DNA from 3 places in the Thermosipho sp. (in: thermotogales) genome. Region 3 is predicted to be linked to each of the others. Evidence: riboswitches for the same ligand, from Rfam matches in the RefSeq annotation. Region 3 holds a riboswitch; each other region holds the start of a gene.
What was found. A riboswitch is a leader RNA that binds a small molecule or an ion and turns the genes downstream of it on or off. The one in region 3 is predicted to bind cobalamin.
Positions count from the first base shown of each region.

Region 1 (5,039 bases), on a different contig from region 3:
CTAGTTTAAAGTTTTTAAATTGAATTTTTCCAAGCAATAATCCACTTAAAATTGAGATGAATAATAGAAAAAATGGATTGCTCATTTTACCCCTCCAATAATTCTTCTATATATTTAGCAACGAAAATCCCCATATTATTTAATTTGTTTTCTTTATACTCTATTGAACCTTCATAGCCTTCGATAATAGCACCTGCATGTCCCATTCTTTTGCCTTTTGGAGCAGTTCTTCCGGCAAAAAAAGACCTGTATATTAGCATTATAACCTTTTTTTAGAAATTTTTCTATACCTATTATTTCATCATTACCGCCTATTTCACTGATGATAACAATTTTTCTTGGATTTAAATGCGTAACAAATTCTAAAGCTTCATCTATTGAAATTCCAATTATTGGATCACCGCCTAATCCAATTGCAATTTTAATACCAGTGGATTTTTTTGAAAGGTAATTGGATACTTCGTACATTAGAGTACCACTTTTTGAAATAATTGCTATATCTCCAGGTTTGAAATCTGATGATGGCATTATTCCAATTTTACTTACTCCTGGAAGAATAATTCCTGGACAATTTGGACCTACAAATGTTATATTTTTCTCTTTTACTTTTTTATATATTTCGATCATATCGTGAATTGGAATGTGCTCAGTTATTGTGATGATTTTTTTAATTCCTGAATCAATGGCTTCAAATATAGCACTTTTAGCATAAAGGGTCGGAACAAAAACCACGCTAGTATCACATTTATATTTTTTTACAGCTTCGAACATGTTATCAAAAACAGGAATATTTTCAATATTTGTTACTTTATTGTTTTTTGAAACTCCACAAACTATATTTGTTCCATATTCAATCATTTTTTTGTGTGAAATTTACCATATTTTCCAGTAATACCTTGAGCACAGACTTTTTCATTTCCATTAATCATGATACTTCCCCTTATTGCAATTTAATCATCTCGTACATATCATCAAAATAAGCTATGTTATTTTCATCTAATATTCGTTTGGCTTCGTTTTCATTGGGTCCGGTAATTCTTACAAGTATAGGAACATTTTTATTTTCGTTTTTGAATTTTACGATTGCTTTTGCTATTTCGTCGCATTTTGTAATACAACCAAATATATTCATTATGATTTTTATACATTTAGTGATTTTAGTGATCTCATTGCTTCTAAAGTTATATTTGAATTTGCTCCACCACCAAGATCCAAAAAGTTGGCAGGTTTTCCACAATATAGATTTACTGCATCCATTGTTGCCATAACTATTCCAGCTCCACAACCGATACTGCCAATATCACCATCTAATTTTACAAAATGAAATGGATATTAATCATTTACAAATTCTTGAGCCCATTTTTGTCTAAATAATGCATTGTCATCAAGATGCATTACACAATCAAGCGCGATTAACTTGCCATTTTCATCTTCTGCAAGAAGATTAATTTCAAGAAGAGTCAATTCTTTTTCAATAAATAATTTATATAGCTAATAACAATATCGTGAAATTTATCAGGCAGCTTTTTATAATCATTTATGTTTAGATTTAAAATATTATTTTTATTGTTTTCAATTTCTATACCACCACTTTCTGAGAAAAGAATTTTTATATCTGTTTAATATTTATTTTTTCTTCAACAAGAATTGCATAAGGTTTTTCACCATGGATATCTTTTTCTAATAGATTTTATGTATTGGTGAAAAATTCGTCTTTTGTGTTTGCAAATTTCCACCTGCTTTCATTCTGCTTTCAACAAGGACTTGACTTTTTAAAACTGCTGGAAGAAATTTTACTTGTAGACTGTCTGAGTTTTTAATTACATAGCCATTTGGTGTTTCATTCCCTGCTTCTTTTAAAAGTTTTTTACCAACAAACTCATGAATTTTCACTATCTCACCTCCAAAGTATTGAAATAAAAAATTTTTTCTCAATCTTCCCTCGAGATTGAGAAACGTTTTGGAATAAAGGCAGGTCTCCTGACTTCCGAATCATCCTACTCTCCACGCCTTCCCAGGAATACTTCCCAGTGGCATACTGTGGATTTCGTCCTCGGTTACAGTGGCGGGGCCGCGCTGGATTTTCACCAGCTTCCCTTTTAAGCCAAATAGGCACCTTTATTCCAAAATAATATTCACTTTTCTAGAGAATTATTATTTTAGAAAAAACCAATTAATTGCGTATTATTCTTCGAAAGCAAATTCATTTTTAATTTTTTTAACGCTCATATTTATTATTGGACTATTGAAAATTGATAGAGCTAGCTTTACTATATACTGTGATAATATCATATTAAACAATACGTTAAGATCATATGAGCCAAAAAAGGATACTACAACGAAAACTATAGAATCTACAAATTGAGTGATTATCATTGAAAAAGCATTTCTAAAAGTAATATTTTCATAGTTGAATAGTTTTTTAGGTAAGTTAAAAGCCCAAATATTAGTATATTGTGCTGAAAGATAAGCTAAAAAGCTTGCTAATATTATTCTTGGAGTTGAATTGAAAACTGTTATATAAGCATTATTTTTGTCAAAAATATTTGATGGTGGATAAAATATTACTAAATATGAATATATTACTAAAATAAGTGAGGCTAAAAATCCAACTTTGATAACCTTTTTTGCCATATTAGCTCCATAAACTTCAAATATTATATTAGATATTCCAAAGCTAAGTGGATAAATTAAAACTGATAAAGTGATAACAAATGGGCCAATATTAACTAGTTTTCCTGCTATTATGTTTGAGATGATAATGACGGCAGTAAACAATCCTGTTAAAAGTATTAACCTTTCCTGTGATTTTTCCATGATCAACCTCCTTATCTATATATTAACAATTCATTTAGCATCTTATTCTATAACATTGTGTAATAGATTTCAAGTAAAAATAAAGTTAATAACCTTAAATCTTTATAAATATGAAAGTTTGTATTGTTAATATTTTTTATAGTTCTAAAAAACTGAAAAATGTTTATTTTTCTGGTATAATAAATAGTAGTATAATAAATAGTAAAGGGGGTAAAAAGTATGAATAATATTTGTTTATATGATGATGGCAAGCATAAATATTACCTTCTTGGTTGGGAAGAGACAGAGGATCCAAATATGGTTCCAACTAATCAATATTTAATTATCCATGAAAATAAAGGTTTTTTATTAGATCCAGGTGGAGCTCATGTTTTTCCAAGGGTGCTTGCAAATGTATCTGAAATTATTGCTCCTGAAAATATAGAAGGAATATTTTATTCGCACCAAGACCCTGATGTTTCCTCTGGAATAACGATGTGGCTTACAATAGCAAGCAGAGCAAAAATTTATATTTCAGAACTTTGGATAAGATTTTTACCACATTTTGGCGTTTTTGATAAAAACAGAATAGTTGGACTAAAGGATAGAGGAGAAAAGGGGGTTAGATTTTCTGGATATACACTTGATTTTGTTCCGGCACATTTTTTGCATGCCCCAGGTCACTTTAATGTCTATGATCCAATCTCTAAAATATTATTTAGCGGTGATATAGGGGTTTCTTTACTACCATTTAGTCAAAGGGTGCAAATATATGAAGGCGACTTTAAAAATCTAGTAAGTGCAATGGAAGGTTTTCATAAAAGATATATGACTTCAAATGCTGCTTGTAAGATTTGGGTTGATAGAGTATCAGAATATGAAATTGATATGATTGCTCCACAGCATGGTGCCGTTTTAAAAGAAAGTGTTGCCAAAGAATTTTTGAACTGGTTTAAGACATTGAAATGTGGTAGCGATATAATTGAACAATTTTACGGGAGATGATAGATATGAAAATAGATGAAAAAACTTTAAATACTTTATCATCGGCTTTTTATGTACAGAATTTGATGTTATCTTTTATGGCACAGTTGGATGAAGTATTAGTTTCAAGGATAAATGATATAAAAGATGATATAGAAAAGATTACCAGTAGATTTGAAGAATTAAATGATAATATTTTTAAGCTTCTTGAGAGTTTTTCAAAAGAAAGTAAAAGTATAGTTGAAAACGTAGAATATGCTACAGAAGTTAATCAGAAAATTAATGATGATTTAAAAAGTCTTGGAACAGATGTTGATAATGTTTCATTAAAATTTAAAGATACAATAGGTAAAACATCAGAAACTTTTGAAAAATTTTCAAAAGTAGAAGAGCTTGTAAAAGCTATACAGAGGATTGCAAAACAAACAAATTTATTGGCATTAAATGCATCTATTGAAGCTGCAAGAGCAGGAGAATATGGAAAAGGATTTTCTGTTGTAGCATCTGAAATTCAAAAGTTGGCTGAAGAATCACAAGAAACATCCGCTAATATTTCAAAGATAATTTCTGAGATTTCAAATTCTGTAAATGAATCTATTAATTCGTTAAAACAAATAGAGGGATTATTTAGTGCAGTGCAAAATTCATTAAGCGAAGCATTAAATTATATGAAAAAGAATATTCAGGTGTTAGTAAGCTCCAAAAAATTGTATGAAGATACGAGTGAAAGTTTGGAAAATGAATATAAATTGTTGTCAAATGCAGTGGAAATTTTAGGTGAAACTTCTAAGGAATTTAATACGATTAGTGAAGTCATACGTTCAATAGTTAAAGCACAAAATTCTTTGAAAAATTTAAAGTTATAGAAAGGAAGGAAATGTATGAAAGAAAAGGCTTTTTTAATTATACATGGTTTTGAAAAGAGAGATGAATTATTTAAATTAATAAAGTTATTGAAAGATAATTTTCCAGAAAAGGAGCTGATTTTTGCAACGACGACTCCAACTAATTTAGAATGGAAACTATCAGATTTGATAGTTGAAATTGAAAAGGAGCATGAATTTATGAAAAAGACGAAGCAGAAGTAGAGAAAGGTTTTGGAGGTGATTCTATTGGCTCGATTAAGAGTATATGAGCTTGCAAGACAACTAGAAATGGATACAAGAGAATTGATGAAGGAGTTACATGAACTGGGAATAGAGATAAAAAGTCACATGAGTTATATTGATGAAGAAACAGTTAATCTTCTTCTTGAAATG
Region 1 is NZ_JAIHAP010000010.1:12,325-17,363, reverse strand. Features, by position in the region: gene JG780_RS03345 (aspartate-alanine antiporter-like transporter) at 1-85, opposite strand, end outside; gene JG780_RS03340 (succinate--CoA ligase subunit alpha) at 172-858, opposite strand; gene JG780_RS03335 (hypothetical protein) at 941-1,132, opposite strand; gene JG780_RS03330 (hypothetical protein) at 1,141-1,266, opposite strand; gene JG780_RS03325 (hypothetical protein) at 1,333-1,464, opposite strand; gene JG780_RS03320 (hypothetical protein) at 1,681-1,893, opposite strand; cobalamin riboswitch at 1,954-2,135, opposite strand; gene JG780_RS03315 (queuosine precursor transporter) at 2,185-2,817, opposite strand; gene JG780_RS03310 (oxygen-binding di-iron domain-containing protein) at 3,037-3,801, shown strand; partial or broken gene JG780_RS10740 (methyl-accepting chemotaxis protein) at 4,167-4,646, shown strand; gene JG780_RS03300 (DUF3783 domain-containing protein) at 4,662-4,868, shown strand; gene infB (translation initiation factor IF-2) at 4,893-5,039, shown strand, end outside.
Region 1: linked by a shared signal. The riboswitch ahead of JG780_RS03320 (hypothetical protein) and the one ahead of JG780_RS08330 (GIY-YIG nuclease family protein) in region 3 are both predicted to bind cobalamin.

Region 2 (5,039 bases), on a different contig from region 3:
TATTTTCAAATACTTGTTTAATTGCCTTGTTTCCTACAAGATATATTTTTTTGGGTCCAAATTTTTCAATCAAATATTCAGCAGTTTCAATGCCAGCAGTAAAAATTTGATCAGCATTTATTGAAAGACCAGCGTTTTTAAATTCTAATAAATAATCATCAATTGATTTGTTTGAATTGTTTGTCAAGAAAACAAATTTTTTGTTTGCTTTTAAAACAGTGTTTGCAAACTCAATTGAACCAGGGAAAAGCTTTCCACTTAAGGAAAAAGTACCATCGATGTCAAGAACGAACAACTTAATATTCTCTAATTTTTTAAGAGAATCTTTTGTAAGAATTTTCATTTTTTCACCTCAAAAGATATTATACTATTATTTTTGTTTTTTAAGAAGGATGAACATTAATGGTGCACCAATAAACGATGTAACAACACCTATTGGAACTTCAATGGGAGAAGCTATTGTTCTAGATATGGTGTCAGAAAAGGAGAGAAAAATTCCACCAAGTAAGATACTGCCAATAAGGCTGTATTTATGTTTTGAACCAGTAAGAATTCTGGCTGCATGAGGAATTATTAAACCAACAAAGCCGATTATTCCAGTTTTTGATACAATTACCGATATTACAAAAGACCCTGCTAAATAAAAGAACCATTTTATTTTTTCAACATCAACACCAAGAATTTTTGCTTCCTCTTCTCCTAAAGCAATTGCATCGAGTTCTTTGTTTTTTATTAATGCAATAAAAAACAGTACAATTACCGATATTGCTGGAATTGTTAAATCATTTATTGTTGTACCAGAAAGGCTTCCAAAAAGCCAAACATATGCGCTTGTCAAAGTTTTACGTGAAAGATTTATTAATAAGATTGTAGCAGATGAAAATATAGTACTAATTAATACACCTGAAAGAATAAGGTGAGTGATAGGAATTATTCTCTTTCTTTTCGCAAGAATAATTGTTAATAGTGAAGCAAGTAATGAAAATGCAAAAGAAAATACATTGACACTGACGGTTCTGTTCAATGAAACAGCAACATAAAGTGCTAAAACTGCACCAAAACCGGCCCCTGAAGATGTACCAATTAGATAAGGATCAACAAGTGGATTTTTCATAATTGTTTGGTAGATGTTTCCAACAAGTGCAAGGCCTGAACCAGCTATTAGGCTCATTAATATTCTTGGAAATCTAACATTCCATATGAGGAATTTTATTTTCTCATTTTCAGGATTAAATATTTGAGAGATTGGAATTTTCACAGTTCCTATAGAAAGATTTATAAGAATTACTAAGAAGAACAAGACTGGAAGGATCATCCTTCCAGTCTTATAAATGTTTTTTTTAGTCATTATTTTCCTCCGTAAAAGAAATTATAAAAAATTTCAAGATATTTTACTATATCTGGAGATATTGAGCTTATGTCGTTGCCATCAATAACAAATATTTTGTTGTTTTTAACGGCCTTAAGGTTTTTAAATATTTCATGCGATTTTATTTGCTTTATAGTTTCATCTGGGCTAATGTATGATGCGACAATTATTATATCAGGATCATTGTATGTTAAAAATTCCCAATTCACAGAGAACCATCCATTATTACCAGAATAAGGAGCACAAATATTTACTCCACCTGCGTATGTAATCAATTCATTTACATAAGAGCCAGTTCCTGCAGTCCAAAGGTCTTTTGTTTCATTATTTGGAACTGTTATTGTGAAAAAGACTTTTGGTCTTTTTTCAAGAGGCACTTTTGAGCTCTTTACACCATAGTCTGAAATTGTTTGTTTTATTTTATTTGCAATTTCAGATGCTATTTGTTCTTTACCAAATACATTTCCAAGAAGCATTACATCTCTTGCAACGTCATTTAGTGTTGTAGGATTTAAAACAAGTGCCTTAATACCGAATTTTTCTAGCTTTTGAACTTCTGGAAGTTGAAAACCACCGAAAGTGATTACAATGTCAGGATTTAATGAAATAATTTTTTCTATGTTTAGTGGTACCATATTTCCAATTTTTTCAGCATTAAAAGAATCCCAATCTGTAACACCAACTATATTCTCTCCAAGACCAAGTTTTACAAGAAATTTTGTAGAGCTTGGAGCAGCAGAAACTATCCTTTCAGGTATTTTATCAAAGCTTACCAATCTCCCGGCATCATCAACAATAGAGAGTGCAAATATAAATGTAGTTAATAAGACACTTAAAAAAATAGCCAATCTTTTCATCCTTTATCCCTCCTATATAATATTTTAAAGAAAAATGCCCACCCTTAGGGACCGCAAAGGTGGAATGCTTTCCTTTCAAATAAGGTATCCCGACTTCCGGATCATCCTACTCTCCACGCCTTCCCAGGAAATATCCCAGTGGCATTTTGTGGATTTCGTCCCCGGTTACGGTGGCGTCCCCGTGCCGGACTTTCACCGGCTTCCCTTATTTGAAAGGGAAATATTAAGTTGCTGCAAATAGATTATAACACTAATATTGTTCTTTTGCAATTTGTCTTGCAATCTTGTCTATTTCAAAGATTTCTTTAAAATCATTTATATTTCCATTTATTTTTTCGCATGTGTTTATGACTATATCAGCTATTTTTGAAAATTTTATTTGACCATTTAGGAATTTTTCTACAGCAATTTCGTCAGCTGCATTGAAGGCTATTCTTTTTGCAAGATCCTTAATTATACTTCTTCCATAGAAAAAAGCAGGATATTTTGAGGGATTTACATCTTCAAATATAAAATTTTTACTTTCAAAATTTGGCCAATTTTTATTTTCGTATAATCTTTTTGGATAACTTAGTGAGTAAGAAATTGGAATTTTCATATCTGGAAATCCAAAATGAATTTTTACAGTCCCATCTTTTAAAAATACAGCTCCATGAACTGTTCCAGTTGGATGTATTTTTACCTCAATATTTTCCAATTCAAAAAGTTCGAAGGCTTCAATTACTTCAAATGCTTTATTTACCATTGTTGAAGAATCTACAGTTATTTTTTTACCCATACTCCAAACAGGGTGATTTAATATGTCTTCGACTGATAAATCATCTATATTTTCTTTATCTCTTATTGCACCGCCAGATGCAGTTATTAATATCTTTACCACACTTTCATCAAATATCTGAAAAATTGCAGAATGTTCACTATCAACTGGTATTAGCTCAACGTTATTTTCTTTACAAGCTTTTTTTACAAATGGACCTGCACAGACCAAAGCTTCCTTTGTAGCAAGTGCAAGTCTTTTTGTGTAAGGTATAGAATCAATTGTTGCAAGAACACCATCAAAACCAGGTATTGCAACAACTACAATATCAGGTTTGATTTTTGCCACCATATCTTTTATAGAACTTACATTAGATTTTACAGGAGAGTAAAAGTATTCGACTTTAAAATCTTTTATAATTTTTTCAGCAAGAGTAGTATTCTTCCCGAAAGCTATACCTTTTACTCTAAAGTTATCAAGTTTTTTAATTACTTCAAGAGTTTGCATTCCAATTGATCCAGTTGCTCCTAATATTACAACGGTTTTTTCTTCCATCTAAAGTAAATCACCTCTCCTTTTTCTACATGTATTTTTATTTTTTCAGCCGTTGTTTCGTTACTTACACCTATTGGATTTTCTATACCCATGTTACCATTGAAGGGATATTTAAAGCCTTCTATCATAAAAGTTGAATTACACAAAGGAATAAAAGACCATATTTCACCTATTTTAACTTCTTTTTCAAGTGTATTATTTTCTTTTAAAATTGCAGATTCTAACTTTTCGGAATTTAAGTAAATATTTGCATCAAATTTTTTTAAAAGTCCATAGAGTGCAAATATCATATCTATCCTTTCACCTTGGAAATTTATTATTTCTATTTCTTTAAAACCGTTTTCAAGAGCATATTTTATAGCAAGTTCGCAATCTGTTTCATCCTTTTCTTTGGGGTATTCGATAATTTTCACAGATTGTTTTTTTAAAAAATCTATCGTTTCATTGTCAATAGAGTCAAGATCACCTATTACGATGTTTGGCAATATATTTCTTTTTTTGAGTAACTTTGCTCCACCATCAACAGCTATTATGTGGTTTGTGTTTAAAACTAATGTTTCATCAATATTACCATTTAAAACAATTGTTGCCTTCACTATATCCCTCCTAATGTTATAATATATACAAGAAAATTATATCATGGAGATGAAAGAATGATAGTAAGGGCAAAAAAATTAACAAAAGTGTATGGTAAAAAGGAAAAATTTGAAGCTTTAAAAGGTGTTAATCTTGAAATAAATGAAGGTGAAATTCTTGCTATTTTGGGACCATCTGGTTGTGGTAAAACTACTCTTTTAAATTGTCTTTCAGGACTTGATGAGCCAACATCAGGTGAAGTTGAAGTTCTTGGAAAAAGACTTGACAGAATGAATGAAGAGGAAAAAACAATTTTTAGATCCGAAAACATGGGGTTTATTTTCCAATTTTTTAATCTTATACCAGTTCTAACTGCTGTTGAAAATGTTGAGATTCCTTTGCTGATTTCAAAGAACGGAACTCCAAGTGAGATTAGAAAAAAAGCTCTTGAGTGGCTTGAAAGGTTACATATAATTCATAGGAAGAATGCTTATCCGTCAGAAATGTCTGGTGGTGAACAGCAAAGAGTGGCTATTGCAAGGGCATTAATTAATAATCCAAAGATTGTTTGGGCAGATGAACCAACTGGGGCGCTTGATACAAAGAATAGTCAAGAGATAATTGATATAATCATTAATATGAATAAAGAGCTAGGAACAACATTTGTTATTGTCACTCACGATATAAATGTTGCAAAAAAGGCACATAGAATTATTAAAATGGATAGTGGGCAAATAGTTTCTGAAGAGATTCTTGTGAGAGGATGAAGGAATGTATATTCCATTGTTAATTGAAGACTTTTTAGATGAAATATTGAATATAAAAGATCACAAAGCGTTAATTGAATATGTGGAGGATAATTTTGAAAAAATAGATGACCCTTTAAAAGAAGATCCTGAAGTTTTCAAAAGACTTCAGGAATTTT
Region 2 is NZ_JAIHAP010000002.1:19,239-24,277, reverse strand. Features, by position in the region: gene JG780_RS00830 (HAD-IIA family hydrolase) at 1-343, opposite strand, end outside; gene JG780_RS00825 (FecCD family ABC transporter permease) at 371-1,348, opposite strand; gene JG780_RS00820 (ABC transporter substrate-binding protein) at 1,348-2,226, opposite strand; cobalamin riboswitch at 2,289-2,454, opposite strand; gene JG780_RS00815 (1-deoxy-D-xylulose-5-phosphate reductoisomerase) at 2,477-3,538, opposite strand; gene JG780_RS00810 (thiamine diphosphokinase) at 3,517-4,134, opposite strand; gene JG780_RS00805 (ABC transporter ATP-binding protein) at 4,192-4,881, shown strand; gene recG (ATP-dependent DNA helicase RecG) at 4,886-5,039, shown strand, end outside.
Region 2: linked by a shared signal. The riboswitch ahead of JG780_RS00820 (ABC transporter substrate-binding protein) and the one ahead of JG780_RS08330 (GIY-YIG nuclease family protein) in region 3 are both predicted to bind cobalamin.

Region 3 (5,039 bases):
CACTATTAAAGGAAAAAATTTTAAAGATTCAAAGATTTACATGCCCTTATTTGAATTTTCTCAAAATGGGTGGGATTTGTAAATGATGGTATCATACGACGGGACTTTTAATGGACTTTTTAAACTCATTCAATTTTGCTATAAAAACAACATAATACCAGATTTTGTCTTAAAAAAAGAAAGGAAAATATCAATTCTTGTCGATCTTTCTGAAATTGAATTTACCAAAAAATTCATACACGACAGCTATATTTTTCTACCATTTCTTTCTGAAATAAAAAATATTGAATCGCTAATTATAAGATACGTTGTTACAAAAAATACCTTTTTAGAAAAAACTCTTAGAAAAATTTCTAAAGATGTATTGACTGAATTTGAAAAAATTAAAAGAAAGCTCTACTTTTTAGAACACAACGGAGTATTTATATCTTCATTTTCCTCTAACTCGAATATAATAGATCTTTTATTCTTATACTTTCTTGAAAGACTAAAAAATGAAAAATTCATTATATACGATGAAAAAAGAAAGATCGTTATTAGTTATAATAACCAAACAAGAAAAGTATTAAAAGAAAATAGAGTAAATCTTTTTGTACAAAACTACGATCCTACTCTGCATCTTTGGGATATATATCAAAAAAGCATTACCGCATAACTATTTTCCCCTTTTCATTTTATACATTAAATCATCTGCTTTTCTAATAGCGTTGTCTATATTATTATCTTCAATCTTTGAAATACCCCATGAAAATGTTGGTGAAAACTCAAAGGATTTTTTAAACTCTTCAAGAATTTTTTTCATTAAATCTTTTGCTATACTCTCATCTTTGTTTTTCAAAACAACTAAAAACTCATCTCCACCCATTCTAACAAGAAGATCTGAAGAGCTAATATATGACTTAATTATACTTGAAAGTTTTTGTAATACCTTATCTCCAACATCATGACCCAGTGTGTCATTGATTTGCTTAAATTTATTTAGATCAACAAAAACCAATACATCTCCTTTTTTCAAAAAGTTACTATTTAAAACTCCCCGGTTGTATGCACCAGTTAATTTGTCTATAATACTCTGTGCGTATAATATATTTACCTCTGTAGATTTTTCTTTATATTCAAAAAGAATGTTAAACACAAAACTTAAATATATAGCTATTACACCGTATGGAGAAAAAAACCTAGCCGGCACATTTAAAATCATAACTAGAGCATCGTGAGATACAGTTATTGCAAAAAATGATGAAAAAACCATATCAAGAGGTATATACGCTCTAAAAGTTATATATACTAAATACAAAGAATCAATTATTAAAAGAGGCGATGCATATGTTGAAACTAACTTTAGTTGATAATCGGAAAATGTTAACAAACCAGAAACTCCCGCAGCAAGATTTAAAATTGACACAACTTTTGCAATTTTACTAACCTTTGAGAAATTATAAAACTCAAATCCAACTATTATCAATAAAAGCGAAAAATATGCAGATGATACAAATATTTTCCTTAATGGAAACCAAAAACTTTCAAATGACAACAAATCAAAAAGCCAGACCGTTGCAAAAATACTCGAGAGTCCAAAATAAACGTATGCATTTTTCCGCAAAAAATTTGTGTTTTTCGAAAGCATTAAAAGCAGTATACCAAGAGTTAACACAAGACCTATCGATATATTTATTAAATTATCCGTTAAAAATCTTAAAAAGACATATTTTTTCCTTTCGCCTTCTTTTATTAAATAAAAACTATCAAGCCCTATTGAATAAACTCCGCTAATTTCAACTTCCAAGCTATTTATCTTATCTGGAATCTCAAACAACATCGGCACAAACCAAGAATGCGCATTTCTATCGTTAAATCCATATTTTCCAATTAATTTCCCTGAAGAATAGACTTTAATATATGAACAATCAACATATGGGAAATATACATAACTATATCCATTTGGAATTTGAAATTTCAAATGGAATGTCCTTCTTGAATTTAGAGTTGAAGAAATCGGAAGAGAAATTCCATTCTCCGCCTTTACTATTTTTACTCCTTTAGGATATGATAAATAATAAAAGGATATGGGAAAAAATGCAAATATGATAAAAGCTATCAAAAAGTATTTTAGATAAAATCTAAACATCAAAAAAACGCCTCCCACGTTTTATTTTAACACAAAAAAGCAGGATTTTTATCAAAATTCAACTTTTTACAAACTTAAAAAAGACTGATATAGTTTGACATAAAAAGAAAGATAGAATATAATTTTAGTGTATCGGGGTGTAGCGCAGTTGGCTAGCGCGCTTGCATGGGGCGCAAGAGGTCGCTGGTTCAAGTCCAGTCACCCCGACCAAAAGGCCGGGCTAACCGGCCTTTTATAGTATATAATATAGAAAACCATCATAGGTTAAGGGAACACCGGTGAAAGGCCGGGGCTGCCCAGCAACCGTAACCGGGGACGAAATCCACAGGATGCCACTGGGAGTATTTCCTGGGAAGGCGTGGAGAGTAGGTTGATCCGGGAGCCGGGAGACCTGCCTATGATGAAAGTCACTTCCCGAATGCTAGGGCATTTCGGGGAAATTTTTGTTTTTATTAAGGTGAAAATATGAAAGGATGCTACTTACTATTAATTGAATTGCCAATAGATACCAAAATAAAAAAATGGAATCTAAAAAAAGGTACTTACGTATATGTAGGCTCTGCTATGAACAATATTGAAAAAAGAGTATCTAGGCACCTGTCCAAAAATAAAAAGTTGCACTGGCATATTGACTATCTTCTCGATAAATCAAACGTAAAATCAGTTATAATGCTTTCTTCAAAAACAAAATGTGAGGAAAAGATTTCACTCTACATGTCTCAATTTTTTACAGGTCCAAAAGGGTTTGGCAGTTCAGATTTAAAAGTACAGACCAATCTATATTATATAGATAATTTCGATAATTTTTCAAAAATACTTTCAAACATACTCAAGGGGGAATTAAAATGAACGAGGCAGGATATCTTGAAGAACTTGCTAGTAAACTTTTTAAAATAAAAAAGCAAATTCCATTGCCAATGTTCAAGGACAAAAGAGTTTATGTATTTGCAGCAGATCATGGAGTAGTACAAAACGGAGTTTCTGCGTATCCTAAAAACGTGACCTATCAAATGGTTTTAAATTATTTTAAAGGTGGTGCAGGTATAAACGTCTTTGCAAGACATATGGGGCTTAAATTTTTTGTAGTAGATAGTGGCGTAGATTATGATTTTGAAGATAATCCTTCATTGATAAAAATGAAAGTAGGATATGGCACAAAAGATTTTTCAATGGGGCCTGCAATGACAAGAGAAGAAGCAATTACATGTATTGAATATGGAATGAAAGTTGCAAAAAAAGCTATAAGCCAAGGAGCAGATTTACTTGTAATAGGTGACAAAGGCATTGGAAATACAACAACAGCAACCGCAATATTTGCTGCATTTGGTTTTGATGTGGATAAAATAACCGATATTGGAACACCTATTCCTCCTTCTTCTGTAATAAAGAAAAGAAATATTGTAAAGAAAGCTTTGAAAATAAATAGGCCAAATCCAAATGATCCAATTGATGTTCTCTCTAAGGTTGGTGGATACTGCATAGGTCAAATGGCAGGTTTCATCTTAGAAGCTTTTAAAAATAAAGTCCCCGTGGTTATAGACGGATTTCCAACAACCGCCGGATTTTACCTAGCGTATAAGATAAATGAAAGAGTTTTAGATTACGCCTTTTTCGGACATTTATCAAAAGTAAAAGGGCATAAAGTCATTTTGGATAGCCTAGGTGTAAGGCCTATCTTAGATCTTGATATGAGGCTTGGTGAAGGAACAGGTGCGGCATTATCCGTTTATTTAATAGAAGCCGCTATAAAATACTTTAACTTTAAAAATGAAAAGGTGAGATCATGATAACCCTTATAACAGGAGGCGTAAAATCTGGAAAAAGTAGTTTTGCTTTAAAGTTATCAGAAAACTTTAAAAAAAAGGCATTTATTGCAACTGGTGTTGCTTTTGATGAAGAGATGAAAAAAAGAATAGAAAAACATAAACAAGAAAGAATAGGTTTTGACACTTTTGAAGAACCAATAGAGGTCTATAAAATCATTGAAAGTCTAAATCAAAAATATGAAGTTGCAATACTTGACTGTCTCACAACCTATCTTGGAAATCTATATTATTATGAAAAAGATATAGAATATTATACAAAAAAACTTATTGATTCACTAAAAAGAGTTAATTACAACTTAATTATTGTCACAAACGAAGTAGGATGGGGAATAATACCAGAAAATAAACTTTCAAGAAAATATGTAGACAACTTGGGACTGCTCAACAAAAAAGTTGCTTCACTTTCAGATAATGTTTATTTAATGGTATCGGGGATAGGGGTGAAAATAAAATGAAAATAGGAGCCACTTCTTGGCTTATTCCAGGAGGTTATCTTGAAAATGTTAAATTAGTTGCAGAGATAGTCGATTTTGTAGAACTTCTTGTTTTTTCATTTGACATGGAAACAAGACATATGCTAAAAAATGAACTTCCAGAACTTTATAAAATCTCAAAAAAATACGGACTAGAATACACCGTACACCTTCCAACAGACTGTATAAACAACGTCGAAGATGCATTTAATTTTTTTGAAGAAAGTAATTTACCAATATTAAACTATGTTGCCCACCCAATAGATTGTATAGAACCTTTATTGAAAAAATCAGACAAAATTTCCGTGGAAAATCTAAAAAAAGACATTTTAATACACAATAGAACGGTATTTGATATAGGTCATCACATCTTAGGTATGAAAGTAACAAAAGAATTTTTCGAAAATACCGTAGAATTTCATTTAATGGGGGTAAAAGGAGATCAAGATCATCTAAAACTAGACAAAGAAACACTTTTGCTTTCAAAAGAATACATGAAATTAATGCCAAATCTTAAATATATATGTTTTGAAGTCTTCGATCTAAACGACTTTTTAGATTCCTACAACCTCTGGAGGGAAAATTTATGATAAAAAATTTTCTTCTTTCACT
Region 3 is NZ_JAIHAP010000054.1:7,203-12,241, forward strand. Features, by position in the region: gene JG780_RS08310 (putative DNA modification/repair radical SAM protein) at 1-82, shown strand, start outside; gene JG780_RS08315 (DUF4130 domain-containing protein) at 83-655, shown strand; gene JG780_RS08320 (GGDEF domain-containing protein) at 656-2,128, opposite strand; tRNA gene JG780_RS08325 (tRNA-Pro) at 2,262-2,338, shown strand; cobalamin riboswitch at 2,373-2,541, shown strand; gene JG780_RS08330 (GIY-YIG nuclease family protein) at 2,594-2,977, shown strand; gene cobT (nicotinate-nucleotide--dimethylbenzimidazole phosphoribosyltransferase) at 2,974-3,915, shown strand; gene cobU (bifunctional adenosylcobinamide kinase/adenosylcobinamide-phosphate guanylyltransferase) at 3,912-4,409, shown strand; gene cbiR (cobamide remodeling phosphodiesterase CbiR) at 4,406-5,017, shown strand; partial or broken gene JG780_RS08350 (adenosylcobinamide-GDP ribazoletransferase) at 5,014-5,039, shown strand, end outside.